Regions from separate parts of the Streptomyces sp. Je 1-4 4N24 genome, predicted to be linked through region 2. Evidence: predicted binding sites of a transcription regulator. Region 2 holds the regulator's gene; the other holds the start of a gene.
The links. Region 2 encodes HspR, which represses chaperone genes until heat shock. Its sites were predicted from a motif close to TTGAGNNNNNNNNNCTCAA; they were not measured.

Region 1 (16,917 bases), 2.0 Mb from region 2:
TCGCTCTTCGCCGAGTACGCCGACCCGGGGCTGGTCTCCGAACTGCTGCGCGGCTCCAGCACCGATGTCGTCCATCTCGCCCAGGCCCCGCTGCTGGTGCTGATCGCCAGCGCCCTGTGGATCGCCGGCGGGATGGCCTCCGCGTACGCCGTCGCCTTCCTCTTCGTTCTGACGGCGCTGGAGCGGCGGATCGGCGCGCTGCGCGCCGTCGCGGTCTTCTTCGGCGGCCATGTGCTCGCCACCCTCGCCACCGAACTGCCCGTCGCCTTCTCGGTCGCCGCCGGCCGGCTGCCGGAGAGCTCGCTGCACCGCCTCGACTACGGCATCAGCTTCGGCGTGATGACCTGCACCGGAGCCCTCGCCGGCCTGCTGCCCGCCTGGTCGCGGTGGCCGCTGCTGGCCGGCGTCGCCTATGTGGCCCTGACGGATCTGCTCGCTTACGTCGACCCGCTGAGCGACTGGGGGCATCTCCTCTCGCTCGCCCTGGGCGTGGCGAGCTGGCCGCTGCTGCGCCGCTGGCGCCACCACCGTGCCGCAGCCGCGCCGCTCCTCGGCGATCTGGGCCATCCCGCCCTGCGGGGCGCGCGGACGTACTGAGCGTCAGGCGGCCGGGCGTCCCGGGACGCGGCAGGTCCGGACGGCAGGAACTACGGCCGCGCCGTCGACCGGTAGGTGTGGGTGATCGCGTAGGCGCAGCCGCCCAGGAGCGCCACACCGGAGAGCACTCCGCTGACGAACGGCACCCATGCCACGGCGGAGGTGGCCGCCATCCCCAGGCCGGTCGCGCCGAGCGCGGTCAGCGTGGCGCCGGGGACGGCGATGCTGCGCCGCTTCCAGACCGCCATCAGCGCGACGAAGTGCAGACCGACGATCAGCGCGATCCAGGCCACGGCGGTCTGCTCGGGGGCGCCAGCCGCCCGCAGCGCGAGATTGCCGCCGATCAGCAGCACCGCCTCGGCGCCCACGACGAACGCGAACTTCCCCCGGAACCAGTCCGCCTGAGGTGCCTCGGCATCGTCCGGCGCGGGCCCGCCGCGGCGTCCCGCCAGCAGCGCGAGCGTGAGCAGCCCGGCGAAGGTGAGCACCGCGAGCACCCGGAGGGCGATACCGATCGCCGGATTCAGCGGGTCGTGGGCGTTGGCGACCACGAAGACCGTCCCGAAGAATGCGCCGATGAAAACTCCGGACATCCGCTGCAACATGCCGTGAAGGTAGCAGTCATGACGGGGCGTGAGGACGGTGGCGACGGGCCTTTCGCACGGATCTGCACGGGCCGTCCGCCGCTGTCCGAGCCACATGAGAATGCCGTCCCCCTCATCCGCCGCCGCGCGGAAGAACGGCCGCAACAGCTCGTGGTGCGCGCTGAGATGGTCCAGTGGCTCACCCCGCTCCCAGGCGAGCACCGGATACACCTCCGCCGCGGCGAGGTCCGCCGGGCCGACACTCCCTGATCCGGCCTGATCGGGAAGACAGGCCCTGGAGGCGATCACTGACAACGCCGGGTGAGTGCCCGACGGATCCCCGCCGCAGCGAGCGGAACCGGCCGGGCGCGGCGGCCCTGTGCCGGCTGGGAGAATGACGGTCCCTTCCGGGCACGGCTCGTGCGGTGCCCGCCGGCCGCAGGAGTACACGCACCTTGTCCCCAGAACGCAAGCCATCGATTCCGGACGTCAGGGAACTCGGCCTGCAGTCCGACTGCGGCAGCTGCTTCGGGCTGTGCTGTGTCGCGCTGCCGTTCGCGGCCTCCGCGGACTTCGCGATCGACAAGGACGCCGGCCGGCCCTGCCCGAACCTGCGGACGGACTTCCGCTGCGGCATCCACAGCGAGCTGCGCCCGCGCGGTTTCACCGGCTGTACCGTCTTCGACTGCTTCGGCGCCGGGCAGAAGGTCTCCCAGGTCACCTTCGGTGGACAGGACTGGCGGCAGGCCCCGGGGACCGCCCGGCAGATGTTCGACGTCTTCCCCGTCATGCGGCAGCTGCACGAACTCCTCTGGTACCTGGCCGAGGCGCTGACCCGGCCGGCGGCCCGCCCGGTCCACGCCGAGCTGCGCGCCGCCCTGGAGAAGACCGAACGCCTCACCCGCGGCAGCGCCGAGGAGCTCACGGAGCTGGACGTGCCCGCCCACCGGGGCGAGGTCAACGCCCTCCTGCTGCGCACCAGCGAACTCGTACGGGCCGGGATCCCGGGCCGTAAGAAGGAGCGCCGGGGCGCCGACCTCATGGGAGCCCGCCTCAAGGGCGCCGACCTCCGGGGCGCCAACCTCCGTGGGGCCTACCTGATCGCCGCCGACCTCAAGTGCGCCGATCTGCGCACCGCGGACCTGATCGGTGCCGATCTGCGCGCCGCCGACCTCTCCGGCGCCGATCTCACCGGCGCCCTCTTCCTCACCCAGGCACAGCTCAACGCGGCCAAGGGTGACGCCGCCACCGAGCTGCCGCAGAACCTGACCCGCCCCGCACACTGGTAGCGGGCCCCGCGGTCCGGCTCGCTCCGCCGCCGGACCGTCGTTGATGAACGGGTGCGCGGCCGGTCGTGTCCCCCGGATCGCCGCGGGCCCGGCCCGGCGGCGGCAACTCCCCTGATCGCTCACAGCGAACGCACCCGGGGGAACATCCCCCGCCCCAGCGGCATTGAGTGAGTAAAGCTCAACTTGCTTGCCGAAGGGGAGATCATGGCTTCGACGTCCACCTCGCTCACTCTGCCCGTGCTGCCCCTCGATGACGAGGTCGTGCTCCCCGGCATGGTGGTGCCTCTGGACCTGTCCGACGCGGACGTACGGGCAGCGGTGGAGGCCGCACAGGCCGCCGCCTCCTCGGGTAACAAACCGCGGGTGCTGCTTGTGCCCCGCACCGACGGGAAGTACGCCGCGATCGGCACGCTCGGGCGGATCGAGCAGGTCGGGCGGCTGTCCGACGGCGATCCCGGTGCGCTGATCCGGGGCCTGGGCCGGGTACGGATCGGTTCCGGCACGACCGGGCCCGGAGCCGCCCTCTGGGTGGAGGGCACGACCGTCGAGGAGACGGTCCCCGACCCCCTGCCCGGCGCGGTGGCCGAACTCGTCACGGAATACAAGGCGCTGGCCACCAGCTGGCTGCGCAAGCGCGGCGCCTGGCAGGTCGTCGACCGCGTCCAGCAGATCGAGGACGTGCCGACGCTCGCCGACAACTCCGGCTATTCGCCGTTCCTGACCACCGAACAGAAGGTCCAGCTGCTGGAGACCGTCGACCCGGTCGCACGGCTGAAGTCCGCCACCGAGGCGTTGCGCGAGCACCTCGCCGAGCAGGACGTCGCCGAGTCCATCGCCAAGGACGTCCAGGAAGGCGTCGACAAGCAGCAGCGGGAGTTCCTGCTGCGGCGGCAGCTGGAGGCGGTCCGCAAGGAACTCGCCGGACTCAACGGCGATCCGGAGGACGAGGGCGACGACTACCGGGCCCGGGTCGAGGCCGCCGACCTGCCCGAGGACGTCCGCAAGGCCGCCCTCAAGGAGGTCGACAAGCTGGAGCGGTCCAGCGACCAGAGCCCCGAGGGCTCCTGGATCCGCACCTGGCTGGACACCGTCCTCGAACTGCCGTGGAACGAGAGGACCGAGGACGCCTACGACATCGCCGGCGCCAAGGCGATCCTGGACGCCGACCATGCCGGCCTGGAGGACGTCAAGGAGCGGATCACCGAATACCTGGCCGTCCGCAAGCGGCGGGCCGAGCGGGGCCTCGGCCTCGTCGGCGGGTCATCGAAGGGGGCATCGCGCAGCGATGCGGGCAAGGGCGGCGGTGGGCGACGGGCGGGCGGGGCCGTGCTGGCGCTCGTCGGGCCGCCCGGTGTCGGCAAGACCTCGCTCGGCGAGTCCGTGGCGCGGGCCATGGGCCGCACGTTCGTCCGGGTCGCACTCGGAGGTGTCCGGGACGAGGCGGAGATCCGCGGCCACCGCCGTACGTACGTCGGCGCGCTGCCCGGCCGGATCGTCCGGGCCATCAAGGAGGCCGGGTCGATGAACCCGGTCGTGCTGCTCGACGAGATCGACAAGGTGGGCTCCGACTTCCGGGGCGACCCGGCCGCCGCCCTCCTGGAGGTCCTGGACCCGGCACAGAACCACACCTTCCGCGACCACTACCTGGAGGTCGAACTCGACCTCAGCGATGTGGTCTTCCTGGCCACCGCCAATGTCCTCGAAGCCATCCCCGAGCCGCTGCTGGACCGTATGGAGCTGGTCCGGCTGGACGGCTACACGGAGGACGAGAAGGTGGTCATCGCCCGGGACCATCTGCTGCCGCGCCAGATGGAGCGGGCCGGTCTGGAGTCCGGCGAGGTGACCCTGGAGGACGAGACGCTGCGCAAGATGGCGGGCGAGTACACCCGCGAGGCGGGCGTCCGGAATCTGGAGCGCACGGTCGCCAGGCTGCTGCGCAAGGTCGCCGCACAGCACGAACTGGGGGAGCGGGAGCTGCCGTTCACGGTCGGAGTGGACCAGCTGCGCCCGCTGATCGGGCGGCCGCACCACACTCCCGAGTCGGCCCAGGACCCGGCCGGGCGGCGCACCGCGGTGCCCGGTGTGGTCACCGGCCTCGCGGTCACCGGCGCCGGCGGCGATGTGCTCTATGTGGAGGCCTCGCTCGCCGATCCGGAGACCGGTGCGTCCGGGCTCCAGCTGACCGGCCAGCTCGGTGACGTGATGAAGGAGTCGGCGCATATCGCGCTGTCGTTCCTGCGCTCCCACGGCGCGGAACTGGAGCTCCCGGTCGCCGACCTGAAGGAGCGCGGAGTGCATCTGCACGTACCGGCGGGCGCGGTCCCCAAGGACGGGCCGAGCGCGGGCGTGACGATGACGACGGCGCTGGCCTCGCTGCTGTCGGGCCGGCAGGTCCGGCCGGATGTGGCGATGACCGGTGAGGTCTCGCTGACCGGGCGGGTGCTGCCGATCGGCGGCGTCAAGCAGAAGCTGCTGGCGGCGCACCGGGCCGGCATCGGCACCGTCATCATCCCCAGGCGCAACGAACCGGACCTGGACGATGTGCCGGCCGAGATTCTCGAATCCCTGGAGGTCCACCCGGTCGCCGATGTCCGCCAGGTGCTGGAGCTGGCACTGACGCCGGCGTCGAACGGGGCGGCGCCGGAGGTCACCCCGCTCAGCGCCTGAACCGGCGCCGCTCTCGGGGAGGTGGCCGATCGCCGCGGGGCATCCTCCGTTGATGGTTGCGGTGCGGGGAGCGGCCTGTGCGCTCGCAGGAGAGCACAGGCCGCTCCCGGGGGAGCCTCCTCAGCCGTTCGCCAGCGCCCGGAGCCGGTCCATCGAGCCGTTGAAGCGGTTGTGGTCACCGACCGTCGGGCCGGTCGAGGTGTACTGCCAGACGGTGTGGAAGCCCCAGCCGGCCGGGAGTTCACCGACCGAGGAGCCGTAGCGCGGGATCCACAGCGGGTTGACGGCGCCGAAGGCGGCGGAGTTGCCGGTGCACTGCTTCCACCAGCTGGTGGAGGTGTAGAGGACGGCGTCCCGGCCGGTACGCGCCTTGTAGGTGGCGAACCAGTCCTTCATCCAGTTGACCAGGCCGGCCGCGCTCAGCCCGTAACAGGTCGCGCCGTAGGGGTTGTACTCCATGTCGAGCGCGCCGGGCAGGGTCTTGCCGTCCTTGGACCAGCCGCCCCCGTGGTCGACGAAGTACTTGGCCTGGGCGGCGCCGCTGGAGGTGTTGGGGGTGGCGAAGTGGTAGGCGCCGCGGATCATCCCGGCGTTGTAGGAGCCGTTGTACTGCTGCGCGAAGTACGGGTTGGTGTAGCTGGTGGACTCCGTCGCCTTGACATAGGCGAAGCGGACGCCGCTGTTCCAGAGGGTCGACCAGGCGACATTGCCGTTGTGGCTGCTGACGTCCACCCCTTCGACGGAGGCGAGCGAGGCGGCCGGCGGTGCGCCGCCGGCCGCCGTGCCCTCGTGCCGGGCGATCTGGGAACCGGCCCAGTCCTGACCGGGGTGGGTGGGTTCCGGTGCGCGCTTCATGGCCGCGGCGCCGGCGGTGCCCGGCAGGCCGAGGAGGAGGGAGACGAGGGCGAGCAGGATCCCGGCCACGGTCGCGAGGGAGCGTGCGGGGCGGTGGGGGGAGCCGGATCTGAGCACGGACATACGTGCCTCCGAAGATCTCGGGGGATGACCTGAGGGGGGAGGAGCGGGGGGAGGAGCTGACGGCATGGCGCAGCGTGCGGACACCGAGGTGCGAGGTGCACGGCGCGCGGCGGATGCCCGGGGCTGCTTGGTATGGCCATGCCAGAAATCACGGTACGCGCGTAGACCGACGTGACAAAAGGGGGGCACTGGGCTGCCGTTGGTCTAATCCTGCGAAATACTGGCGGAGCTGCGGCTTCGGCCGCCGATGGCAGAAACTTTCAGGTGAGGAAACGCGGGAATGGGCGCTGACGTGCACAACACCGGAGCCGACGGGACGACGGCGGACGGCGAGCCGACTGGTGTGGACCACGTATTCCTCGCCCTGGAACGTGAATTGGCGGTGTTTCTCCGCCGGGCCCGTGCCTCTTCCGGCGAATTGGCACGAGAGGTGCATCCCGATCTGGAGCCCGCCGCATACGGCCTCCTTGTGCGGCTGGCCGATGCCGGCTCCCAGCGCGCCACCGACCTCGCCGGCTACTTCGGGGTCGGCAAGGCCACGATGAGCCGCCAGCTGCACGCCCTGGAGAAGCTCGGACTCGTCGCCCGCGAACCGGACCCGGCGGACGGCCGCGCGGTCCTGGTCCGCATCACCGACGAGGGCCGCGAACGCTTCACCCGCGTCCGTACCGGCCGCCGCGCCCAGTACGCCCGCCGCCTCGCCTCCTGGGACCGCGGCGAGGTCGCCGAACTCGCCCGACTGCTGCACCGGCTGAACGCGGAGCAGGAGGGCGACGAGGCATAGCGGGCCTCGGCACCGGGCCCCGCGTCAGCCCCGCAAGAGCGGCGGGGCATCACGGAAACCCCCTGGCCACAGCCGTGGCGGCCGCCGCCGGGCCGTACCGTCGCGGGGCCGTTCCCTCACGACGGGAAAGGAAACCCGCCCGCCGGTGATTGTCACGGCGCCACAAAAATCACCGCCGCGTCGTCCCGCGCCTTCCCGCGCGCAAACGCCGCGCCCGCCGGGTCCGCCGCCTCCGCGGCCCGCACCCGGTCGATCAGCGCCTGAGGACCCTGCCGGGACACCAGGGCCACACAGTCCGCCCAGGAACCCTCCCGGAAGACCTCGACCCAGCGGCCGGCGCCGTCGCTGAGGGCGGTCAGGGAGCGGAGACCGGCGCGCGGGGTGCTGCCGGTCACCGCGCGGGCGGCGACCGCCGGATCGGCGGCCGCGGTGAAGAAGCCGCCCTCCGCATTGCGCAGCGCCTCGACCGCGCGGCCGTACTCCCGCCCCGCCGCGGCCCGTTCCGCCGAGCCCCGGGGCAGCCCCCGTACGGCGGCCCGCAGGTCCCGGACCGCGGGCGGCAGTTCGTCCAGCCGGGAGTCGAGCACCGGATCGACCGAGCCGTCCGCCCGCTCCAGGAGGAGCACCGAATCGGACAGGACGAGGTACTCCACGGTGACCCCGGACCACCGCGCGGCGATCACGGTTGCCTGCGGAGTGCGGACGTGAGAAAGGTCACAGGTTTCCCGGTGGCCGTCGGCTGTCCGGGAGATGGCCGCGGCGAGAGCCTCAGGGAGCGTCATATCCCGGTGTGAAACAGACAGTTCGAGCATTGCGCCACCGAGCCGCGCGGTGAACCACGGCACCCCGTGCGCACAGCCGTGGTCCTCTTCCGGCGGCGTCACGCCGTCCAGCAGGACCAGAGCTCCGCCCTGACCGGAGGCCGGCAGGGCTACCGATGCATAGTCCTCGTTTGGGCGTTGGGGATCGCCCGGCTCGGTGGCGAGTGCGATGTGCATACCCGGAAGTCTGCCGGAGGCGGTGGTTCTGCCCTGGTCGTCGGGGGCCCGCGGCGGCGTCGGCGCCGGCCGGCCGGGAGGCTTACCGAGGGTACGGACCGGCGGGCCGGCGGCATGCGGGCGCGCATCTTTCCAGGACCGGGACGCATCTCCAAACCCGTTCGGGGGTTGCGTGAGGTTGCCGCCGAAATCAAGGGTGCACGGAAGTTGATGGTCAAACTCCTAGTGATGTTCACTCCTTCAGGTGGCCGGGCATGTGTTGCCGAGCCACTGCGCGGCGCCGGTGGAATGGTCGTTGCCCGGATCATTGGGGTGAGGTCAGGACATTCGTCGCGACGCGCAGAGCCGGGCTGTTTCCCTTCGCGGAAGTGTGCGCTGCTGCGGTCCTCGCGCAGGTCCGCTCCGCGAGCGGAGAAGCGAGCCGGGTCCGCGACGCCATAGGGCGTGAGCAGGCGAGACAGGAATGCGAGCAGCGGTGCGGAAGATGCGGCTTCGAGGCGGCGCAGGGAAGCCGGGTTCACCGGCCGGTTCGATCCCGGGACCGGGCACGGGCTCGGCTCCTGGCAAGGGCCCGGACACGACGGGCAGTGGTGAGGAGCCCACGGGACGGCGTCCCGCGCGAGTGCGCAACAGGCTGGTCGGGGCGGTGGCCGTGGTGGCCGCCGCCGTCATCGGCGCCGGCGCCCCCGGCCTGGCGGCGACCGCCGACCACGCCAACACCGGCCAGCAACTGGTCGATCTCGCCGAGCTGAACGCCCGCGCCATCGCGCTCGCGCACTCCCTCGCCGATGAACGCGACGGCATGACCGCGTATGCCGCCACCGGACGCGGCAGCCGTACCGCCGCGGGGACGGGCGCCACCGGAACCGACGGCGCCGCGGCCGCCCGGCCCCAGCGTGCCCGTGTGGACCGGCAGATCGACGAGCTGCGCTCCGAGGCCCAGGACGCCTCGGGCGACACCGCCGTCTACCGGACCGCCGCCAAGCTGTTGGCCGCACTGCCGCAAACCCGCCAAAAGGCGCTGTCGGGGCCCGGATCGGCCGAGCAGACCTATAACGCCTACACCGAGGCCCTCCAGGCACTCGGTGCGATCAGCGACGACATCGCCCGCGGACTGCCGGCCCGCGCGGACTCCGCCGACGCCGACACCCGCGCGCTGCCCGCCCTCGGCCGCGCCGCCGAACAGGCCGCGGGCACCCGTGCCCTGCTGCTCGCCGGGCTCACCGCGGGCGGCAGCCAGCCCCGGCTCACCACCCTTGCCCAGGTCGCTCACCTCCGGGAACAGGGCGCGCTGGGCGACTTCCGGCAGACCGCGGGCCAGGCCGCCCAGGACCGTTACGACCGCACCGTCAACGGCGCGGAGGTCAACACCGCCGAGCGCTATCTGACCCGGCTGACCGACCAGCCCCGTCTGGACGCCGCCGACTTGCGGCTCAGCCGCCAGCGGGTCCAGAGCACCCTCACCACCCGCATCGGACTGATGCGGGGCGTCGAATCCGCCATGGCCACCGCCGACATCCAGCGGCTCGGCGCGCTGCGCGACGACGAGGTGACGGAGCTGGAGATCCGCATCGGTCTGGAAGCGCTGTGCCTGCTGCTGGCCGTCGGTGCCGGCGTCTGGGCCGCCCGCTCCCTGACCCAGCCGCTCGCGGCGCTGCGGATCGGCGCCAAGCGGGTGGCCGCGGACCCCGCGCACGAGGAGCCCATCACCTACAAGGGCCGCAACGACGAATTCGCCGCCGCCGTACGGTCCGTCAACGCGCTGCACGCCCAGGTCGGCGAGCTCGCGCGGCGCACCACCGAACTGGAGGGCGAGCGCAAGCGGCTGATCGGCGGGCGGCAGCGGCTGGTCGCCGAGCGCGAGGTGCTCCAGGAGCAGGGCGAGACGCTCAAGGAGGAGATCGCCGATCTCACCGAGCGGCTGGCCGCCCTGCACAACGGTGTGCACGGCCGGTTCGTCAACCTCTCGCTGCGCACCCTCGGTCTCGTGGAGCGCCAGCTCAACGTCATCGAGTCGCTGGAGGAGAGCGAGCAGGACCCGGAGCGGCTGGAAACCCTCTTCAAGCTGGACCACTTCGCCGCGCGGATGCGCCGCAACAGCGAGAACCTCCTCGTCCTCGCGGGCGCGGAACAGCACAGCACCAACCACCAGGGCCCGGTGCCGCTGCTGGACGTGCTGCGCGCCGCGATCAGTGAGATCGAGCGGTACGAGCGGGTGCGCATCCAGTCGCTGCCGCCGCACTCCCAGGTCGCCGGGTTCGCCGCGGACGACCTCAGCCACCTGGTCGCCGAACTCCTGGAGAACGCCACCGCGTTCTCGCCGCCGAACGCCCATGTGGAGCTGTCCGGCTGGCTGCTGGAGAGCGGCGAGGTCATGCTCTCGGTCCAGGACGAGGGCATAGGGATGACCTCGGAGCGGATGGCCGAGCTCAACGAGCGGCTGGCGGACGTCGACGCCGCCTCCTCCTCGGAGACCGTCGACGAGGCGCTGGGCCTCGGGCTGTACGTCGTGGTGCGGCTGGCCGCCCGGCACGGTGTCCGGGTCCAGCTGCGGGACGCCAAGCAGGGCGGCGTCACCGCCGTCATCGTGCTGCCCGGCTCGATCCTGCCCACCCGCCCGGCTCCGACGGCCTCCTCGGCCACCGCGTCCCAGGACGTGACGCACACCCCGAGCCTGCCCGGTTCGGTCGCCGAGGCGAACTCCAACGCGCTGCCGTCGCGGGCGTCGCGGGCCGAACCGGCCGCGGTGGACGGCGCGGCGGCCCCCGCCGCGGTCCCGGCCCAGGACACCCCCCGGACCGTCGAGCGCTCCGACGGTCACGACGCCGTACCGGGCAGCAGCCCGGAGGGCACCCCGGACGCGGACCCGACGCCCGCCGCCGACCCGTTCGTCGTCGCCGCGGAACGCGCGATCGACGCCGCCGGGCTCGGCGCCCCGGCCGAACCGGCACCGGCGCCCGCCGCGCAGCAGCCGTCCGGTCCCACCACGTACGCCGCGTCCGAACCGAGCCCGTACGGCCCGCGGTCGCCCGGCCCGTACGGCGCGACCACCAGCGGCAGCGGCGAGCATGTGCGGCCCGAGGAGGAGCCGCTCCCGGCCGGGGACCCGGCGCCCGCGGACACCGGCCGCCATGAGGCCCCGGCCTCCGGGCCCGACACGTCCGGCGCGCCCGCGTCCGATCCGTACGCCATCGGTCCGGACCAGCACACGCACGCAGGGACGGACGCGGCACCCACGGACGCGGCGGCGGCACCGGCCGACGCGTCCCCGGCCGGCACACCGGCCGACCCACAGACCGCTGCCGCCCCGCCCGCGGGGAAGCAGCGGACGACCGAGATGGGGCTGCCCAAGCGCACGCCCAAGGTCGTGGCGCAGCAACAGGCGCCCGCCGCCCCGCGCAAGAGCGGAGCGGCCAACGCCGAGGCGCTGCGGCGCCGGCTCGGCGGTTTTCAGGCGGGGGCGCGAGTCGGCCGACGTGAAGTCGAGGCCGAGATTGCGGAAAGTACGGCGGAGCAGACCATCTCACAGACGGACACCGACGGAGCGGGGGCCCCGGGAGAGAGCCACGTTGTCGAGGAGGCACGCGATTGAATGCGCAAGCGCCCACTGCTTACGGACAAGGCCTGAGCAGCCAGGCACAGAATCTGCACTGGCTGCTGACCAACCTGGTGGACGAGGTGCCAGGTATCCGCTCGGTCGCGGTGGTCTCCTCCGACGGCCTGCTGCTGCTGTCGTCCGACCCCGGCCGGGCGGACGAGGCGGCACAGCCGGGGACTGACGGTCCGCGGGGATCCAGCGCGGATCTGGCCACGATCGTGTCCGGGCTCGGCAGTCTCACCAACGGTGCCGCCAAGCTCATGGACGGCGGGTCGGTCAAGCAGACGATGATCACGATGGACGAGGGCAGCGTGTTCGTCATGTCGATCAGCGACGGTTCGCTGCTCGGTGTGCATGCCACCCCGGACTGCGACATGAACGTCATCGCCTACCACATGGCGCTGTTCGTCGGCCGGGCCGGCCATGTCCTCACCCCCGAACTCCGCAGCGAATTGCGCAAGTCGATGGAGAGCGCCCAGTGAGTAAGAGTCCAAAACTCCCCGTACGTGGGGACCGGAAACCCTCGCGCGTGCGGCCGTACTCGCTCACCGGCGGCCGGACACGGTTCGGCCATGTACTGCTCGTCGAGACGTTCGTGGCCGCCCTGGAGGCGCCCGAGGAGCGGCGCGAGCTCACCTCCGGCGGCTGGGGTGACCGGGTGATGCCGGAGATGCGGGCGATCGTCGAGCTGTGCCGCCGGATGCGCTCGGTCGCGGAGATCTCCGCGCTCCTCAAGATGCCGCTGGGCGTGGTCCGTGTGCTGCTCAGCGACCTCGCCGACCAGGGAAAGATTCGCGTCTACGGCACCGGGCACGGCTCCGGCCGGCCCGACCGCGCGCTGCTCGAAAGGGTGCTGAGTGGACTTCACAGGCTCTGACACGATATCGGCCGGATCGACGGCGACCGCCGGTTCCGTGGGTCAGGCCGACCCGGCGGCCACGGCCGCCGACGCGGGGCTGCAGAGCTGGCAGACGGACCGTTCGCGGGCGCCGATCGCCACCAAGATCGTGGTGGCGGGCGGCTTCGGTGTCGGCAAGACCACGTTCGTCGGATCGGTCTCGGAGATCACCCCGCTCCAGACCGAAGCGGTGATGACACAGGCCAGCGCCGATACGGACGATCTGACCGCCACCCCGGAGAAGACCACGACCACGGTCGCGATGGACTTCGGGCGGATCACCCTCGACCAGGAACTGGTGCTGTACCTGTTCGGCACGCCCGGACAGCAGCGCTTCTGGTTCATGTGGGACGACCTGGTGCGCGGCGCGATCGGCGCGATCGTGATGGCCGACACCCGCCGCCTGGAGGACTGCTTTCCGGCGCTCGACTACTTCGAGAGCTGCGGACTGCCGTACGTCGTCGCGGTCAACCACTTCGAGGGGACCGAGGCCTTCGCCGTCGAGCACGTCCGCGACGCGCTGACCGTGCCGCCGCAGGTACCCGTAGTGATCATGGATGCGCGGAAGCGGACCACGGTGATCGAGTCGCTGCTCGCGCTGGTCGGCCACGCCCTGGAGACCGCGCCGGAGTAACCGGACCCGTAAGGTCGCGCCCCTCCCCCCACTCACCTCCGAACACCAGCAGTAATAGAGAAGAGCCCGCCATGCGGAAAATACTCATCGTCGGAGCCGGCCAGTCCGGTCTCCAGCTCGCCCTGGGTCTCCAGTCCCAGGGCTATGAGGTCACCCTCATGTCCAACCGCACGGCCGACGAGATCCGTGCCGGCCGGGTCATGTCGACGCAGTGCATGTTCCACACCGCGCTCCAGCACGAGCGCGACCTCCAGATCAACTTCTGGGAGAACCAGGCCCCGCGCATCGAGGGCCTCGGTGTCTCGGTCGCCGCGCCCGGCAGCCACGAGGCGCCCGAGGGCACGCAGCGCGCCATCGACTGGGTCGGCAAGCTGGACGGCTACGCCCAGTCCGTCGACCAGCGGGTGAAGATGGCCGGCTGGATGGAGACCTTCGCACAGCGCGGCGGCCAGCTCGTCATCCACGGCGCGGCCGTCTCCGACCTCGACTTCTTCGCGAGCCGCTACGACCTGACGCTGGTCTCGGCCGGCAAGGGCGAGCTGGTGTCCATGTTCGGCCGGAACCCGGAGCGTTCCCCGTACGACGCCCCGCAGCGCGCACTGGCCGTCGCCTACGTCCACGGTCTGGGCCCGCGCCCCGAGCACCCCGACTACGACGCGGTGCGCTGCAACCTGGTGCCCGGTGTCGGCGAGCTGTTCGTCATGCCGACCTACACGGTCTCCGGCCGCGCCGACATCCTCTTCTGGGAGGGCATACCCGGCGGCCCGCTGGATGTCTTCCAGGGCGTCAAGGACCCCGACGAGCACCTCGCCACGACGCTGGAACTGATGGAGAAGTTCCTGCCCTGGGAGTACGCCCGCGCCACCAAGGTCGAACTGACCGACGCCAACGGCACGCTGGCCGGCCGCTACGCCCCCACCGTGCGCAACCCCGTCGGCCGGCTGCCCTCCGGCGGTCTGGTGCTCGGTGTCGCGGATGTCGTGGTCGCCAACGACCCGATCACCGGCCAGGGCTCCAACTCGGCGTCCAAGTGCGCCGCCTCCTACCTCGCCTCCATCGTCGAGCGCGGTGACCGGCCCTTCGACGAGGACTGGATGCGGACCGCGTTCGAGCGCTACTGGACCACCGCCCAGCACGTCACCAAGTGGACGAACGCGATGCTGGCGCCGCCGCCGGAGCACATCCTCAACCTCATCGGCGCGGCCGGCCAGCTGCAGCCCGTCGCCGACCGCTTCGCCAACGGCTTCAACGACCCGTCCGACTTCGAGAACTTCTTCTATGAGCCGGAGAAGACGGCCGCCTATCTGGCGTCGTTGACGGGGTAACGGTCTCTCCCACGCTTTTGGCTGCGGCGGGGGCTTGCCTTCCCACGTTTGTGGGTGCGGCGCCGTGCTTTTCTCCCCGCCTTCGGCGGGGAGGGTGTGTTTTGTGGGTTGCCGCCGCGGCGCAGGCTGTGTCGTGGTGGCGGTGACGGGCCTCCGGTGGTGGGTTGCGGGACTGCTTCGCTTTACGTCCCGCAACCCACCCCCTCCGGCCCGTCACCTCACGTGGTTGCCGCGGCTGTCCCTGGTGGGGGATCGGGGATGAGGTGGCGGCCGGTGAGTCTCTGCGGGTCTTTGGTGGTCAGCGGGGCTTTCGCCAAGGCCACTTGGGGCCGGTGGAGGGTTTTCCGGCGGGGTCGTACTCGTACTTCCAGCCGCTGGGGAGGCCCAGGCGGCTCACCCGTGCCGGGACGCGGCGGTAGACATGGACCGTCGGCGGCCGGTTGTTGTCGTTCGGGACCGGCACCTCGTACGTCTTGGGCGGCTGGCCGGTCATGCCGACCAGGACGGGCAGGACCCGGCCGTCCAGCGGGCCGCCGACGAAGAGGGTGTTCTCGCTTCTCACGGTCTCAGTGTCACACCGCCCCGGTCCGGCGGCGGCTCACAGCAGATGCGCGGCGTCACTCACGACGGGCAGGGTGCGGCGGGCCAGATCGCCGGCCGGGCCGTCGGAGGTCTCCAGCTTCAGCGCCGCCCGGGTCACCCGGGCGGTCTGCGGGTCCCCGGCCGCGGTCGCGGTCAGCAGCGCGATGAAGTGGTCGACCAGCCAGTTCCGCAGCTCGTCGAGGGTCGGCTGCTTGTCCTCGTCGAGCCAGATCAGCGAGGCGGCCTCGACCGCGGTGATCCACATCCGGACGGTCATCCGCAGCCGCAGGCCCGGCTCCGGTTCGCCCAGATGCCGCAGGATCTGGTCGGCCGCGGCCCGCCGTACCTCGTCGACGATCGCGGTCGTGCGGGTGGTCTCCACGACGCTGCCGCCCTGGAGCAGTGCGCTGAACCCGGCGTCGTGCTCATCGACGAACGCCAAGTACCGGTCCAGCGCGCGGGACAGCCGCTGGGTGAGCGGCCCGGTGTCCGGCTCGGCGAAGCAGCGCTCCAGGATGTCGGCCGCGCTGCGCAGTGCGGCCTCGTACAACTGCTGCTTGCCGCCGGGGAAGTAACGGTAGACGAGCGGCCGCGAGACCCCGGCGGCAAGGGCGACATCGTCCAGGGAGACGTCCTCGGGCGCGCGCTGTGCGAACAGGTCCAGCGCGGCGGTGAGCAATTGGCTGCGGCGCTGCTCCACGCTCAGCCTGCGGTAGGCGGGTCGGGGTACTGCTGGGGCGGTGCCGCTGCCGTTCATGAACAGCAGCGTAACCGGCCCGGATGTCGGCTCGTACAGGTGCTCGGGGTCTGCCGGGTCCATGCCGCCCGCTTCAGGCCAGCAGGCCCGAGCTCCGCCACAACCTGCGGCCCACACCCCGCAGTACGCCGATCTCGTCCAGGAAGTCGGTCAGCCGCCGGGCACCGGACTGCATCACCTCGCGGCGGTGGCCGCTGGCCCTGACCTGGGCGACGGCCTCGCGCCTGTCCAGGCCGACCTGGGCGTAGACCGCCGGATTGACGAAGGCGACGGAGAACACCCGGGCCGCCTCACCGGAGCTGATCCGGGTCAACTCCCGCTCCCAGCGCGGCGCGGTGACCATCTGGCGGCGCAGCTCCTCGCGGGCGTAGCGCACATGCCGGGCCTCCTCGACGACATGGATACGGGTCACTCCGCGCACGAGGGTCTGCACCCGCTCGTCCGGGAAGGTCAGCCGCTGCATCCAGTCCAGGATCTCCTCGCCGAGCAGGGTGCAGGCGAACGACCCCGGGGTGGTGGAGACCGTCTTGAGGATGCGGGCGAGGTTGTGGTTGAGGCGGGAGACCGGATACGCCGGCGCGCCGCCCTTCTGGATCATGCGCGCGAACATCTTGGAGTGCCGGCACTCATCGGCGATCTCGGTGAGCGCGTAGCGGACATGCGCGCTGGTCACCGGCTTGTCGTAGATGTGCCGCACGAGCAGCTGCATCAGGATGATCTCGAACCAGATGCCCAGCGAGGCGAGCGAGGCGGCCTCGTGCCGGGACAGGTCCTGCTGCTGCGCCGGCGACATCTTCCGCCACAGCGGGGTGTCATAGAGCGAGACCAGCTCCGGCGGCCAGAACCACTTGCCTTCTTCGAGGGGCGCGTCCCAGTCGAGCTCGGTGTCGGGGTCGAAGGAGTGCTTGGCGGAGGAGTCAAGGAGTCGCTCGGCGACCTGTTCCCGGTCCTTGAGCAGACCGAGGGCGTCCCGCAGCACATCGGTGTCCGTCTCGGTCATTGCGGTGGGCGCGCTCGTCATGGCTGTGGCTACCTCGCTACTGGGGTCGGGGCCGGTCCTACCCGCGGTCAACTCTTATGAGACTGCGCGTCAGCAAGCTCGTCAATCCCCCGTGCACGACTTATTGACCCTTCGGTAAGAAACGTGTGAGCCTGCCAACGACCGCCCATGACAAGGCGTTTGGCGAGCCGAGGAGGCGTCCGTGTCGACCCGAGATCTCTACGTA
Region 2 (13,733 bases):
TGCAGATGGTCGAGCTGGATGCGGGCGATCCGCTGCAGCTGGTCCGTACCGAGCGGGTGGAAGACCACCACGTCGTCGAGCCGGTTGAGGAACTCGGGCCGGAAGGACGCGCGGACCGTCTCCAGCACCTTCTCCCGCTTCTGGTCCTCCTTGAGCAGCGGGTCCATCAGGAAGGTGGAGCCGAGGTTGGAGGTCAGGATGAGGATGGTGTTGCGGAAGTCGACCGTGCGGCCCTGGCCGTCCGTGAGCCGGCCGTCGTCGAGGACCTGCAGCAGGATGTCGAAGACCTCGTGGTGGGCCTTCTCCACCTCGTCCAGCAGGACGACGGAGTACGGGCGGCGGCGGACCGCCTCCGTCAGCTGGCCGCCCTCCTCGTAGCCGACGTAGCCGGGCGGCGCGCCGACCAGCCGCGCGACGCTGTGCTTCTCGCTGTACTCCGACATGTCGATACGGACCATCGCCCGCTCGTCGTCGAAGAGGAAGTCCGCGAGCGCCTTGGCCAGCTCGGTCTTGCCGACGCCGGTCGGGCCGAGGAAGAGGAACGAGCCGGTGGGGCGGTCCGGGTCGGCGATACCCGCGCGGGTGCGGCGTACGGCGTCCGACACCGACCGTACGGCCTCGGTCTGGCCGATCAGCCGCTTGCCGAGCTCCTCCTCCATGCGCAGCAGCTTCTGGGTCTCGCCCTCCAGGAGGCGGCCGGCCGGGATACCGGTCCAGGCACCGACCACATCCGCGATGTCGTCCGGCCCGACCTCCTCCTTGACCATGGACTCCTTGGACGCCTCCTGCTCGGCCTCGGCGGCGGCCGCTTCCTCCAGCTCCCGCTCCACCCCCGGGATCTCGCCGTAGAGCAGCTTGGAGGCGCTGTCGAAGTCGCCGTCGCGCTGGGCGCGCTCCGCCTGTCCGCGCAGCTCGTCGAGCCGCTCCTTGAGCGCACCGACGCGGTTGAGGCTCTGCTTCTCCTTCTCCCAGCGGGCGGTCAGGCCGCGCAGCTCCTCCTCCTTGTCGGCGAGGTCCTTGCGCAGCTTCTCCAGCCGCTGGACGGATCCGGCGTCGGTCTCGTTCCGCAGCGCCAGCTCCTCCATTTTGAGCCGGTCCACGGCGCGCTGGAGCTCGTCGATCTCCACCGGGGAGGAGTCGATCTCCATACGGAGGCGGGACGCGGCCTCGTCGACCAGGTCGATGGCCTTGTCGGGCAGGAAACGGGAGGTGATGTAGCGGTCGGAGAGGGAGGCGGCGGCGACCAGCGCGGAGTCCGCGATCTGCACCTTGTGGTGGGCCTCGTAGCGGCCCTTGAGGCCGCGCAGGATCGCCACCGTGTCCTCGACGGTCGGCTCGGCGACCAGCACCTGCTGGAAGCGCCGCTCCAGCGCCGGGTCCTTCTCGATCCGCTCGCGGTACTCGTCGAGCGTCGTCGCGCCGACCATCCGCAGCTCACCGCGGGCCAGCATCGGCTTGAGCATGTTGCCCGCGTCCATGGACGAGTCGCCGCCGGCGCCCGCGCCCACGACGGTGTGCAGCTCGTCGATGAAGGTGATGATCTGGCCCTCGCTGGACTTGATCTCCGCCAGGACGGTCTTCAGCCGCTCCTCGAACTCACCGCGGTACTTGGCGCCCGCGACCATCGCCCCCAGGTCGAGCGCGACCAGCCGCTTGTTGCGCAGCGACTCGGGCACATCGCCCTTGACGATCCGCTGTGCCAGCCCCTCGACGACGGCGGTCTTGCCGACGCCCGGCTCGCCGATCAGCACGGGGTTGTTCTTCGTCCGGCGGGACAGCACCTGCACCACCCGGCGGATCTCGTGGTCCCGGCCGATGACCGGGTCGAGCTTGCCCTCACGGGCGGCCGCGGTGAAGTCCGTACCGAACTTCTCCAGCGCCTTGTACGTGCCCTCCGGGTCGGCGTTGGTCACCCGCTGCCCGCCCCGGTTCGCCTCGAACGCGGCCAGCAGCTTCTTGGCACCGGCGCCCTGCTGCTCCAGCAGCTCGCCGGTGCGCCCGCCCTTGGCGGCGATACCGATGAGGAGGTGCTCGGTGGAGACATAGGCGTCACCGAGCTCCTTGGCGCGCTGGGTGGCGTCCGCGATGGCGGAGAGCAGATCGCGGTCGGGCTGCGGCGGCGCGACGGTCGAGCCCTGCACGCTGGGCAGCGCGGCCAGCTGGCGCTCGGCCCCGTTGCGCAGCGCGGCGGCGTCCGCCTCGACGGCGGCCAGCAGGTCCATGATGTTCTCGTTGTCCTGCCCGGCCAGCAGCGCGAGCAGGAGATGCGCGGACGTCATGTCCGCATGCCCGGCGGTGACCGCCCGCTCATTGGCGGCGCTCAGCGCCTCCCGGCTCTTGTTGGTCAGCTCGGCGTCCACGTCCTCGCGATCCTCCTCGACTCGTCCTGCACGGCCTTGTTGCCCAGTCTGGACCCAGCCAGGGCCGCCCGATCCGGCACATCCTGCTCATACCAACATGCGATAAGTTGAGTCTATTCCACTCAAGGTTGGTTTGGGGAGCCGCCCCGCCCCTTCCTCGCTCACTCGTGCGAGCGAATCGGGGACGAACGCACCGTCACCGTCCGCGTCACCCGGCAACACTGGCCTTCGACCACAAGGAGGTGCAGCATGACGGCTATGGCACACGAGCCGATGGCGACGGACCAAGAGACCCTCCTGGATTACTTCCTCGCCCTGGATACCCCTGAGGGCTTCCGGGCCGAGCTGATCGAGGGGGAGATCATCGTGACGCCGCCGACGGATGGGAACCACGAGCGTTTCTTCAGCCGACTGACCAAACAGATCCTGGCGAAGTCCGTGACCGATATGGACGTCTCCGGAGGCAAGGGACTCCTGCTTCACCCCAGTGACCGTAAGAACCACGTGATCCCCGATGCCACCTTCGCGCCCACCGAACTGGATCTGTTCCTGGATGCCGAGCCCTGGATGCCCAGCGAAGGCATCGCCCTGGTCGTGGAAGTGACGTCGAGCAAGCCAGAGCACGACCGCATCATCAAACGCCACTGCTACGCCCGCGCCGGCATCCCGCTCTACCTGCTCGTGGACCGCAGCAAGGCCACGATCACGCTGTTCAGCGACCCCTCCGGGGACGACTACGCAGGGCACAACACCACCCCCATCGGCAAACCCCTCCCCCTCCCCGCCCCCTTCTCCTTCGACCTGGAGACCACCGACTTCCTCTGAATTCCGGGCCCCGAACTACTCTGGCCCCCATGGCCCATGACCTCAGCGCCCTCAGCCCGGAGTACCTCGCCTTCTGGGGCGAGTATCTGATGCCGACGCTCACCACTCTCCGTACGGACGGGACGCCCCATGTGGTTCCCGTGGGCGTCACCTACGACGCCGGACAGCGGATCGCGCGGATCATCACCCGCAAGGACAGCACCAAGGTCAAGAACATCCTCGCCGCCGGGGCGGACGGCGCCACCGTCGCCGTGTGCCAGGTCGACAAGGGGCGCTGGGCGACGCTGGAGGGCCGGGCCCGGGTGCGTACGGACGCCGAGTCGGTGGCTGATGCGGTGCGCCGGTACGCCGAGCGGTACGGCCGGACGCCGACGCCCAACCCCGACCGCGTCATGATCGAGATCGCGGTGACCAAGGCGATGGGCCGGGCCTGAGCGCCGGCCCGCGAGCCCGCTCCCCCTCCGAGGTGCCCCCTTCTGCCCGCTGGCCGGAAACGGTCCCTCCGGATCCGCCGCGGGCCACCCACCTGGTACTCAAGAGCGACGGGAACCGAACAGCTCCGCGCAATCACGGACGACATCGGACCTGTCCCCTGCAAAAGACAGCAGCTGGAGGCCGTATGGCGTCGGCATTGTGCATCGTGACGACCGTTCCGCGCCGTCCGTCCCCCACCCGGCCGCACCCGCACGCCGAGCTCTGCCCGCGCTGTGGCGGCCAGCTCGCCGTCAATCAGGACGGCTGGAAGATCTGTCACGCCTGCGGCTATGCCTCGCCGCCCGGTACAGCCCCTCCTCCACGGGCCGCTCGCGGGGGTATCGTCGCCCCCACAGTCGCCACGCCCCGGAGGGCACGATGAACTCGGTCCGAGTCACGGCGATCGCCTGCCTGATGCCGCTGTCCGAGCTGGACGAGGATCCGTTCCTGGTCGATGACCGCAGCCAGCACGACATGTGCAAGCAGTGGGCGGCGGCCCGTGACTACCACCTGACCTGCCAGCTCAGCCTGCATCAGCTGCGCGCCGACCACAGCGCACTGTGGCGTGATGTCGAAGAGGGCCTGGTCGATGTGTTCGTGGCGCCCAACCGCCGGGCGCTGGAGAACGCCATCGACGGCGCGGACGAGTTCACCGCGCGCTGCGCCGCGGCCGGCGTCCGCCTGGAGACCGCCGACCTCGACGAGCCGGTCTACACCCTGGCGATGAAGTCGCATGTGCACCGGCGGCTGTCGATGCCGACGGCGGGCTACAACGGCTGCTGAGCGGGCCGTGGCCGGGGCGCCGCCCGCGCACGCAAACGCGAGAAGGGCCGGGTCACCCCGGCCCTTCGTCACGTCATACGGGCGTACGCACCGCGGCCGGTCACTCCGGCCGCTTGGGGCGCCAGACCACCAGCGCGCTGCCCTGCTGCACATCCTGATACGGCACCAGATCGCGCCGATAGGAGGCATGCACCGCCGCCTCCCGCTGCTGCATCGCGCTGGCCGCGCCCTCCAGGGCGCCCTGCAGCTCGATGACCCGCTGCTGCAGGGCCGCGACCTGGTTCTCCAGCTCGATGATGCGCTTGATGCCGGCGAGGTTGATGCCCTCGTCCTGGGACAACTGCTGCACCGTACGGAGCAGTTCGATGTCCCGGGCCGAATAGCGGCGGCCCCGCCCGGCCGTGCGGTCGGGCGAGACCAGCCCCAACCGGTCGTACTGCCGAAGGGTCTGCGGATGCAGGCCGGAGAGCTGAGCCGCGACGGAGATGACGTACACCGGCGACTCATCGGTCAGTTCATAGGGGTTACGACGCTGCCCGCCCCGGCTGTCCATCTCAAGCTCCCTTCGCGGCCTGGAACAGCTCCGCCCGCGGGTCCGGCCCCGCGGTCGCCTCGCGATAGGACTCCAGCGACTCCTTCGCCTTGTCGCTGAGGTCACCGGGGACCAGCACCTCGATGGTGACCAGCAGATCACCGCGGGTGCCGTCCTTACGGGCCGCGCCCTTGCCCCGGGCCCGCATGGTGCGTCCGTTGGGGGTGCCGGCCGGCAGCTTCAGCGTCACCGGCGGACCGCCCAGCGTCGGCACCTTCACCTCACCGCCGAGCGCGGCCTCCGGGAAGGTGACCGGCACCGTGATGGTGAGGTTGTCGCCCCTGCGGCCGAAGACCGGGTGGGCGTCGACATGCACGACCACATACAGATCGCCCGCCGGGCCGCCCTGCTCGCCCGGGGCGCCCTTGCCGCGCAGCCGGATCCGCTGCCCGTCGGAGACGCCCGCGGGGATACGGACCTGCATCGTGCGGGCACTGGTCGCCCGCCCGCTGCCCTTGCAGACCTCGCAGGCGTCCTGGGCGATCAGGCCCCGGCCCTTGCAGTCGGCGCACGGGTCGGTGAGCGAGAAGCCGCCGCCCGCGCCCCGGCTGACCTGGCCGGTACCGACACAGGTCGGGCAGACCCGCGGGGTGCCGTTCTTGTCGCCGGTGCCGGAGCACGCCTTGCACGGCGCCTGGCTGGACATCCGCAGCGGGACCGTGGCCCCGTCGACCGCCTCGGTGAAGCTGAGCGTCACCTCGGACTCGATGTCCTGGCCACGGCGCGCATGGGTACGGGTACCGGCGCCGCCGCGGTTGAACAGGCCGCCGAAGACGTCGCCCAGGCCACCGCCGAAGCCGCCGCCCTGGCCGCCCTGCCCCTGGCCGCCGCCCCCGAAGAGGTCGCCCAGGTCGAAGTTGAAGCTGCCGCCTCCACCGGGGCCCGGACGGTAGCCGCCGTTGCCGAACAGGGTGCGCGCCTCGTCGTACTCCTTGCGGCGCTTGCTGTCGCCCAGGACGTCGTTCGCCTCGGAGATCTCCTTGAAGCGCTCCTCGGCCTTGGCGTCGCCCTTGTTGGCGTCCGGGTGGAACTCGCGGGCGAGCTTGCGGTACGCCTTCTTGATCTCCGCTTCGGTGGCGTCCTTCGGGACGCCGAGGACCTTGTAGTAGTCCTTCTCGACGAAGTCCTTGGTGCTCATCCCCGACGTCCCTCCTTCCGCACGGTTTTCGTTTCTGTCCTCACGTCAGCCCTCTTCCGGGCCACCGCTCTCCTCGTCCGAAGCCTTGGCGTCCTCGTCGGAGGTGGACTTGGTGCTCTGCGCACCGGGCTGCGGCTCGGCGACGGCGACCCGCGCGGGGCGGATCGTTCGTTCACCGATGCGATACCCGGGCTGCAGGATCGCCACGCACGTGGTCTCGGTGACATCCGGTGCGTACGAGTGCATCAGCGCCTCGTGGATCGTCGGGTCGAAGGGCTCGCCCTCCTTGCCGAACTGCTGCAGTCCCAGCTTGGCGACCACGGTCTCCAGCGATTCGGCCACCGACTTGAAGCCGCCGACCAGTTCGCCGTGCTCGCGGGCGCGGCCGACGTCGTCGAGGGTGGGAAGGAGCTCGGACAGGAGGTTCGCCGCGGCGATCTCCTTGACCGTGACCCGGTCCCGCTCCACCCGACGGCGGTAGTTCTGGTACTCCGCCTGGAGCCGCTGGAGGTCCGCAGTGCGCTCGTTGAGCGCCGTGCGTACCTGGTCCAGCTGCGCCTGGAGCGCTACGTCCGGTACGTCCCCGGCCGGGGCCGAGCCCGCCTTGTCGGCGGACTCGGCCTGCGCCGCGTCTTCGGAAGCGGCGTCAGAGGGGACGTCGGGCTTCTCGTCGAAGCCCGGGGTCTCCTCCGTCACGCGGCACCATCCTTCTTCGGCTTCTCGTCGTCGACGATCTCGGCGTCCACGACGTCGTCCTCGGCCTTGGCCTGCTCACCGTCAGCGGCGCCCTCGGCACCCGCAGCGGCCTCCGCGCCCTGGGCGTCGGCGTACATGGCCTGGCCCAGCTTCTGGGAGACGGCCGCGACCTTCTCGGTGGCGGTGCGGATCTCCGCGGTGTCCTCACCCTTGAGCTTCTCCTTCAGCTCGGTGAGGGCCTCCTCGACCTCGGTCTTGACCTCGCCGGGAACCTTCTCCTCGTTGTCCTTGAGGAACTTCTCGGTCTGGTAGACGAGCTGCTCGCCCTGGTTACGGGACTCGGCGGCCTCGCGGCGGGCGTGGTCCTCGTCCGCGTACTTCTCGGCCTCCTGGCGCATCCGGTCGACCTCGTCCTTCGGCAGCGAGGAGCCGCCGGTGACGGTCATCTTCTGCTCCTTGCCCGTGCCCAGGTCCTTCGCGGTCACGTGCATGATGCCGTTGGCGTCGATGTCGAAGGAGACCTCGATCTGCGGGACCCCGCGCGGGGCCGGCGGCAGACCGGTCAGCTCGAACATCCCGAGCTTCTTGTTGTACGCCGCGATCTCGCGCTCGCCCTGGTAGACCTGGATCTGCACGGACGGCTGGTTGTCCTCGGCCGTCGTGAAGATCTCGGAGCGCTTGGTCGGGATCGTGGTGTTGCGCTCGATGAGCTTGGTCATGATGCCGCCCTTGGTCTCGATACCGAGGGACAGCGGGGTGACGTCCAGCAGGAGGACGTCCTTGACCTCACCCTTGAGCACACCGGCCTGGAGGGTGGCGCCGATGGCGACGACCTCGTCCGGGTTGACGCCCTTGTTGGCGTCCTTGCCGCCGGTCAGCTCCTTGACGAGCTCGGCGACGGCGGGCATACGGGTGGAGCCGCCGACCAGGACCACGTGGTCGATCTCGGACAGGTTGATACCCGCGTCCTTGATCACGTTGTGGAACGGGGTCTTGCAGCGGTCCAGGAGGTCCGAGGTGAGCTGCTGGAACTGCGAGCGCGTGAGCTTCTCGTCCAGGTGCAGCGGGCCCTCGGCGGAGGCGGTGATGTAGGGAAGGTTGATCGTCGTCTCGGTGGAGGACGACAGCTCGATCTTCGCCTTCTCAGCGGCCTCGCGCAGGCGCTGCAGGGCCATCTTGTCCTTGGCCAGGTCGACGCCGTGGCCGTTCTGGAACTGCTTGACCAGGTAGTCGACGACGCGCTGGTCCCAGTCGTCACCACCGAGGTGGTTGTCACCGTTGGTGGCCTTCACCTCGACGACGCCGTCACCGATCTCCAGCAGCGAGACGTCGAAGGTGCCGCCACCGAGGTCGAAGACCAGAATGGTCTGGTCGTCCTTCTCCAGGCCGTAGGCCAGAGCGGCCGCGGTGGGCTCGTTGACGATCCGCAGGACGTTGAGGCCCGCGATCTCACCGGCCTCCTTGGTGGCCTGGCGCTCGGAGTCGTTGAAGTAGGCCGGAACGGTGATGACCGCGTCGACGACCTTCTCGCCCAGGTACGCCTCGGCGTCGCGCTTGAGCTTCTGCAGGATGAAGGCGCTCATCTGCTGCGGGTTGAAGCCCTTGCCGTCGATGTCGATCTTCCAGTCGGTGCCCATGTGGCGCTTGACCGACCGGATGGTCCTGTCGACGTTGGTGACCGCCTGACGCTTGGCGACCTCGCCGACCAGCACCTCGCCGTTCTTGGCGAAGGCGACAACGGACGGCGTGGTCCTGGCGCCCTCGGCGTTGGTGATGACGGTGGGCTCACCGCCTTCGAGAACACTGACGACGGAGTTCGTCGTGCCCAGGTCGATGCCGACCGCACGTGCCATTTCAATTCCTCCAGCTGACTTGAGTGGAACAGGCTCAAGAGTGCAGTACCGAAGAAAACCTGTCAACAGACCTGAGTCTGGGGCGCTCAACTTTTATGTCGCCCTTACCGTCACCAGGCCTCCACCGGAGGACGCCGAGGCCCCACACAGGGTTGCCTTCGCGACGCAGATCACCGGCCGGGCGGCTTCATGGGGCGGAGGAGAATGGGTAACCTCAGCGGCAGACCCAAAAAGTTACCGCTTAGTAGTTCCCACCGTTTTCCGCTCTCGCAGGTACGAGGAGCCTCCCATGCAACTCGCCGCGATCATCGTGTCGCTGGTGCTCATCGCGGTCGCCGTGGCGCTGTTCGGCCGCGCCCTCCTGCAGATCTACCGCCAGATGCGACTGGGCCAGCCGGTGCCCGCAGGCACCCGGACCGACGCTCCCGCCCAGCGGACCGTCACGGTGGCCAAGGAGTTCCTCGGCCACACTCGCATGAACCGCTGGGGCATCGTCGGCGTGGCGCACTGGTTCGTGGCGGTGGGCTTCTTCACCCTGCTGCTGACGATCGTCAACGCCATCGGCCAGCTCTTCCAGGCCGACTGGCTGATCCCGGTCATCGGCGGCTGGCTGCCGTGGGAGATGTTCGTCGAGGCGATGGGCACGATGACGACCGTGGGCATCCTCGCCCTGATCGTCATCCGTCAGCTGAACCGCCCCGGCGGCGCGGGCCGCAAGTCCCGCTTCGCGGGCTCCAACACCGGCCAGGCGTACTTCGTCGAGACCGTCATCCTCATCGTCGGCATCTGCATCGTGACGCTGCACGCCCTGGAGGGCGCCCAGCACGGCGTCGACCACTACGAGCCGGCGTTCTTCGTCTCGTACCCCCTGGTCGCGTTCTTCAAGGGGATGAGCCTCGGCACCCTGCAGAACCTCACCTACTTCTTCGCCGCCCTCAAGATCGCGACGTCCTTCATCTGGATGATCACGGTCTCGCTCAAGACCGACATGGGTGTGGCCTGGCACCGCTTCCTCGCCTTCCCCAACATCTGGTTCAAGCGCGAGGCGGACGGCGACGTCGCCCTCGGTGCCCTGCAGCCGATGACCAGCGCGGGCAAGCCGATCGACTTCGAGGACCCGGGCGAGGACGACCAGTTCGGTGTCTCCCAGGTCGAGCACTTCTCCTGGAAGGGCCTGCTCGACTTCTCCACCTGCACCGAGTGCGGCCGCTGCCAGTCGCAGTGCCCCGCCTGGAACACCGGTAAGCCGCTGTCGCCGAAGCTGCTGATCATGGCGCTGCGCGACCACGCACACGCCAAGGCGCCGTATCTGCTCGCGGGCGGCGGCAAGGACATGGAGGGTACGGAGCAGGCGACCGCCGAGCAGCTCGCCGACGTCCCCGCGTCCGCGCTGGCCGAGGCCGAGCGCCCGCTGATCGGCACCCTGGAGGAGAACGGCGTCATCGACCCGGACGTCCTGTGGTCCTGCACCACCTGCGGCGCCTGTGTCGAGCAGTGCCCGGTCGACATCGAGCACATCGACCACATCGTCGACATGCGCCGCTACCAGGTCATGATCGAGTCCTCGTTCCCGTCCGAGGCGGGCACGATGCTCAAGAACCTGGAGAAGAAGGGCAACCCCTGGGGCCTGGCCAAGAAGCAGCGTCTGGCCTGGACCAAGGAGGTCGACTTCGAGGTTCCGGTCGTCGGCCAGGACGTCGAGGACCTCACCGAGGTCGAGTACCTCTACTGGGTCGGCTGCGCCGGCGCCCTGGAGGACCGCGCCAAGAAGACCACCAAGGCCTTCGCGGAGCTGCTGCACATCGCGGGCGTGAAGTTCGCGATCATGGGCGGCGACGAGAAGTGCACCGGTGACTCCCCGCGCCGTCTGGGCAACGAGTTCCTCTTCCAGCAGCTCGGCGCCGAGAACGTCGCCACGCTGAACGCCGCCTTCGGTGAGTCCCTCAACGAGGACGGCGGGGTGGACGAGTCGACCAAGAAGCCGAAGTCGTCGAAGAAGATCGTCGCGACCTGCCCGCACTGCTTCAACACGATCGCGAACGAGTACCCCCAGCTGGGCGGCGAGTACGAGGTCATCCACCACACCCAGCTGCTCCAGCACCTGGTGGACGAGGGCAAGCTCACCCCCGTCACCCCGGTCGAGGGTCTGATCACCTACCACGACCCCTGCTACCTGGGCCGCCACAACAAGGTCTACACCCCGCCGCGCGAGATCATCGCCAAGGTGCCGGGCCTGCGGAACGAGGAGATGCACCGCCACAAGGAGCGCGGCTTCTGCTGTGGCGCCGGCGGTGCCCGGATGTGGATGGAAGAGCGCATCGGCAAGCGCATCAACAACGAGCGGGTCGACGAGGCGCTGTCGCTGAACCCCGACATCGTGTCGACGGCCTGCCCCTTCTGCCTCGTGATGCTGACCGACTCGGTCAACGGCAAGAAGAACGACGGCAAGGCGAAGGAATCCATCCAGGTCGTCGACGTGGCCCAGCTGCTGCTGGACTCCGTCAAGACCCCCGTCGACCCGGCGGGCGACGAGGAGCCGGAGGACGCTCCGGAGCCCGAGCCGGTGAAGTAACGGCACGGGCAGGAACGTTGGCCGGCGGCCGGTCCCTTTCACAGGGGGCCGGCCGCCGGCCTTTCCGGACGGCCGGTGGGGCCATTGCGGGGCGGCGGGCCACCGGAGAGCATCGGGTGCCGCGGCCGGCGACACGACAACAGGCTTATGGGTGGGGTGGATACGGCATGGGAAGACGGATCGCCGCGACGGCAGGGCTCGGGCTGGCTCTTCTCCTCAGCTCCTGCGGTCTGCTCTCCCCCGCCGGCGACGCACGTCCCTCCTCGCCCCACCGCGCCTCCTCGCTGCCGCGGGCGCGCCCCGTCCCCGCCGGCCACGGCAGCCGGACCGCCACCGACTTCAACGGCGACGGCCACCCCGACCTCGTCCTCGACAGCCTGCTCGCACCGTCCGGAGGCCATGACGACGACCCGGGCATCGGCATCGTCTACGGCTCCGCGCACGGACTCGGCCTGGCCACCCGGGAGTTGCTCACCCCGGCCCGCCACGCCGCCCCCACCGCAGGGACCGTCCCCGCGTCCTTCGACGCCGAGACCGTCTGCGATCTCGACCGGGACGGATTCAGCGACCTGGTCGTCACCACCGACCCGCCCTACGACGGCATCGGCCGCCCGCCCGTCCCCGTACAGCTCCTCTTCGGCTCACCGCACGGCCTCGGCCCTGCCCGTGCCGTGAAACTCCGCATCCCGGACCGGGCGAGATTCGGCAACGAATGGCCCGACCAGCCGGTCTGCGGCGACTTCGACGGCGACGGCGCGCCCGACCTGGCCGTCACCGCCTCCGGCCCCCGGATCAGCTATCTGCGGGGCCCGTTCACCCGCACCGGCGCCCCGAAGGCGGCCGGCGCACCGGTCGACATCCCCGGCACCGCCCTCGCGACCACCGCACCCCTGTCGTCGTCCGACATCGACGACGACGGCACCGACGACCTCCTCGTACGGGCCGCCGACCCCGGCCGCCGCGCCCGCAGCCGGCTCGCCCTCGGCGGCCCCCGGGGCCCGCTCCGTGCCGGCCCGGCCGCCTACCCGCCCGGCTACGCCACGGTCTTCGGCCGCTTCGCCGGGGCCGGGCGGGGGGTGACCTCCGTCACCGCCGACACCGGTGGTCTGCTCTCCGTCGGCGGCCGCCCCGGCAGAATCCGTACCGGCACGGGCCGGATCCCCACCCTCGCCGCCGGTGATGTGGACCACGACGGCAACCCTGACCTCGTCGTGGCCGGCAGCCGCCCCGCCCTGCTGAGCGGCACCGCGAACGGGCTCTCCACGACCGCCCGCCGCCTGCCCGTGCCCCGCCTTCCCGGCTCCGGACGCCCGCACTCCACGGTTCTCGCCCTCGCCGACTTCGACGGTGACCACCGCGCCGACCTCGTTCTCCTCACACAGCGCGACCGCACCCACGACAGGGTGACGGTGCTGCCCGGCGGTCCGTCAGGACTCGCCGCGCGGCCCGCCCACTCCTTCACCACGGCGGATTTCACAGCCCCCTGACGGTGCGCCAGCCAATTGTGGCCGGTGGCTAATACACTTGTCCCGGCGCGGGACACATCCGAGCATGACGCCATGAACACAGACACGGGCAGGGCCACGGCCGACGATCCGAGCGCCCTGGTGCGCCCCGCCCCACGCGAGACGCCGCCCGCCCCGCCCGTCACGGTCCGGCTCGCCCTCCCCACCGACGCCCCCGCGATCGCCGCCGTCCACCAGGCGTCACGGCAGGCCACCATGCCCTACCTGCCGCCCCAGCGCCGTACCCACGAAGAGGTCACCCGCTGGATCCGGGAGATCGTGCTGCCGCAGTGTCACACCCTCGTCGCCGTCCGTGGCACGGTCCTCCTCGGCTATGCGTCCCTGCAGGGCGAGCTGCTCGAACAGCTCTACCTCCGCCCGGAGGTCCGGCGCACCGGCATCGGCTCCCTCCTCCTCGCCGAGGCACGACGGATCCGCCCCGACGGCCTGTACCTGCATGTCTTCCAACTCAACACCGATGCAAGGGCGTTCTACGCCCACCACGGTTTCCGGGTGGTGGCGGCCAACGACGGCAGCGCCAACATGGAGAACCTGCCGGATCTCACCCTCCGCTGGACACCGGACCCCGGCCCCCGGCCCCCTCGGGGAACCCCCTAGGGGATGTCACAGGTCAGCAGCAAACCGGGGCCCGAACCCCCTGCTCCGCCACCCAATCCACGCGGACCAGGTACTTTCGAGTACGTGGCTGGATTCAGGATGGGTCGCGGACGGGATGCCCGCCCCGCGCAGAACGGACAGCAGGGGCAGCAGGGGCAGCAGGCTCCGTACGGGCAGCAAGGGCCGTACGGGCAGCAGCCCCCCTCGCCGCCTGGGCAATGGCAGCCGGCACCGCAGCAGTACGGCGGCGGACCGCAGGGGCAGCCGCAGCCGCACGGGCAGTACGGCGAGCCCGAGTACTTCGGCGACGGTGGCTA

Region 1: lon (endopeptidase La) is a predicted target of HspR. The motif match lies at 2,634-2,652, and genes of this name have one in related genera.

Annotation. Positions count from the first base shown of each region.
Region 1 is NZ_CP110836.1:2,960,536-2,977,452, reverse strand. It holds gene SLV14N_RS12565 (rhomboid-like protein) at 1-597, shown strand, start outside; gene SLV14N_RS12560 (DUF1877 family protein) at 648-1,490, opposite strand; gene SLV14N_RS12555 (pentapeptide repeat-containing protein) at 1,637-2,470, shown strand; gene lon (endopeptidase La) at 2,675-5,137, shown strand; gene SLV14N_RS12545 (lysozyme) at 5,258-6,115, opposite strand; gene SLV14N_RS12540 (MarR family winged helix-turn-helix transcriptional regulator) at 6,396-6,899, shown strand; gene SLV14N_RS12535 (hypothetical protein) at 7,052-7,897, opposite strand; gene SLV14N_RS12530 (nitrate- and nitrite sensing domain-containing protein) at 8,520-11,489, shown strand; gene SLV14N_RS12525 (roadblock/LC7 domain-containing protein) at 11,486-11,977, shown strand; gene SLV14N_RS12520 (DUF742 domain-containing protein) at 11,974-12,372, shown strand; gene SLV14N_RS12515 (ATP/GTP-binding protein) at 12,410-13,027, shown strand; gene SLV14N_RS12510 (styrene monooxygenase/indole monooxygenase family protein) at 13,099-14,352, shown strand; gene SLV14N_RS12505 (hypothetical protein) at 14,651-14,914, opposite strand; gene SLV14N_RS12500 (TetR/AcrR family transcriptional regulator) at 14,951-15,691, opposite strand; gene SLV14N_RS12495 (diiron oxygenase) at 15,765-16,712, opposite strand; gene SLV14N_RS12490 (ferritin-like domain-containing protein) at 16,894-16,917, shown strand, end outside.
Region 2 is NZ_CP110836.1:4,912,753-4,926,485, reverse strand. It holds gene clpB (ATP-dependent chaperone ClpB) at 1-2,360, opposite strand, end outside; gene SLV14N_RS21450 (Uma2 family endonuclease) at 2,610-3,185, shown strand; gene SLV14N_RS21445 (pyridoxamine 5'-phosphate oxidase family protein) at 3,215-3,619, shown strand; gene SLV14N_RS21440 (hypothetical protein) at 4,038-4,442, shown strand; gene SLV14N_RS21435 (heat shock protein transcriptional repressor HspR) at 4,543-4,995, opposite strand; gene dnaJ (molecular chaperone DnaJ) at 4,997-6,172, opposite strand; gene grpE (nucleotide exchange factor GrpE) at 6,218-6,868, opposite strand; gene dnaK (molecular chaperone DnaK) at 6,865-8,721, opposite strand; gene SLV14N_RS21415 ((Fe-S)-binding protein) at 9,011-11,293, shown strand; gene SLV14N_RS21410 (VCBS repeat-containing protein) at 11,461-12,780, shown strand; gene SLV14N_RS21405 (GNAT family N-acetyltransferase) at 12,853-13,416, shown strand; gene SLV14N_RS21400 (Yip1 family protein) at 13,516-13,733, shown strand, end outside.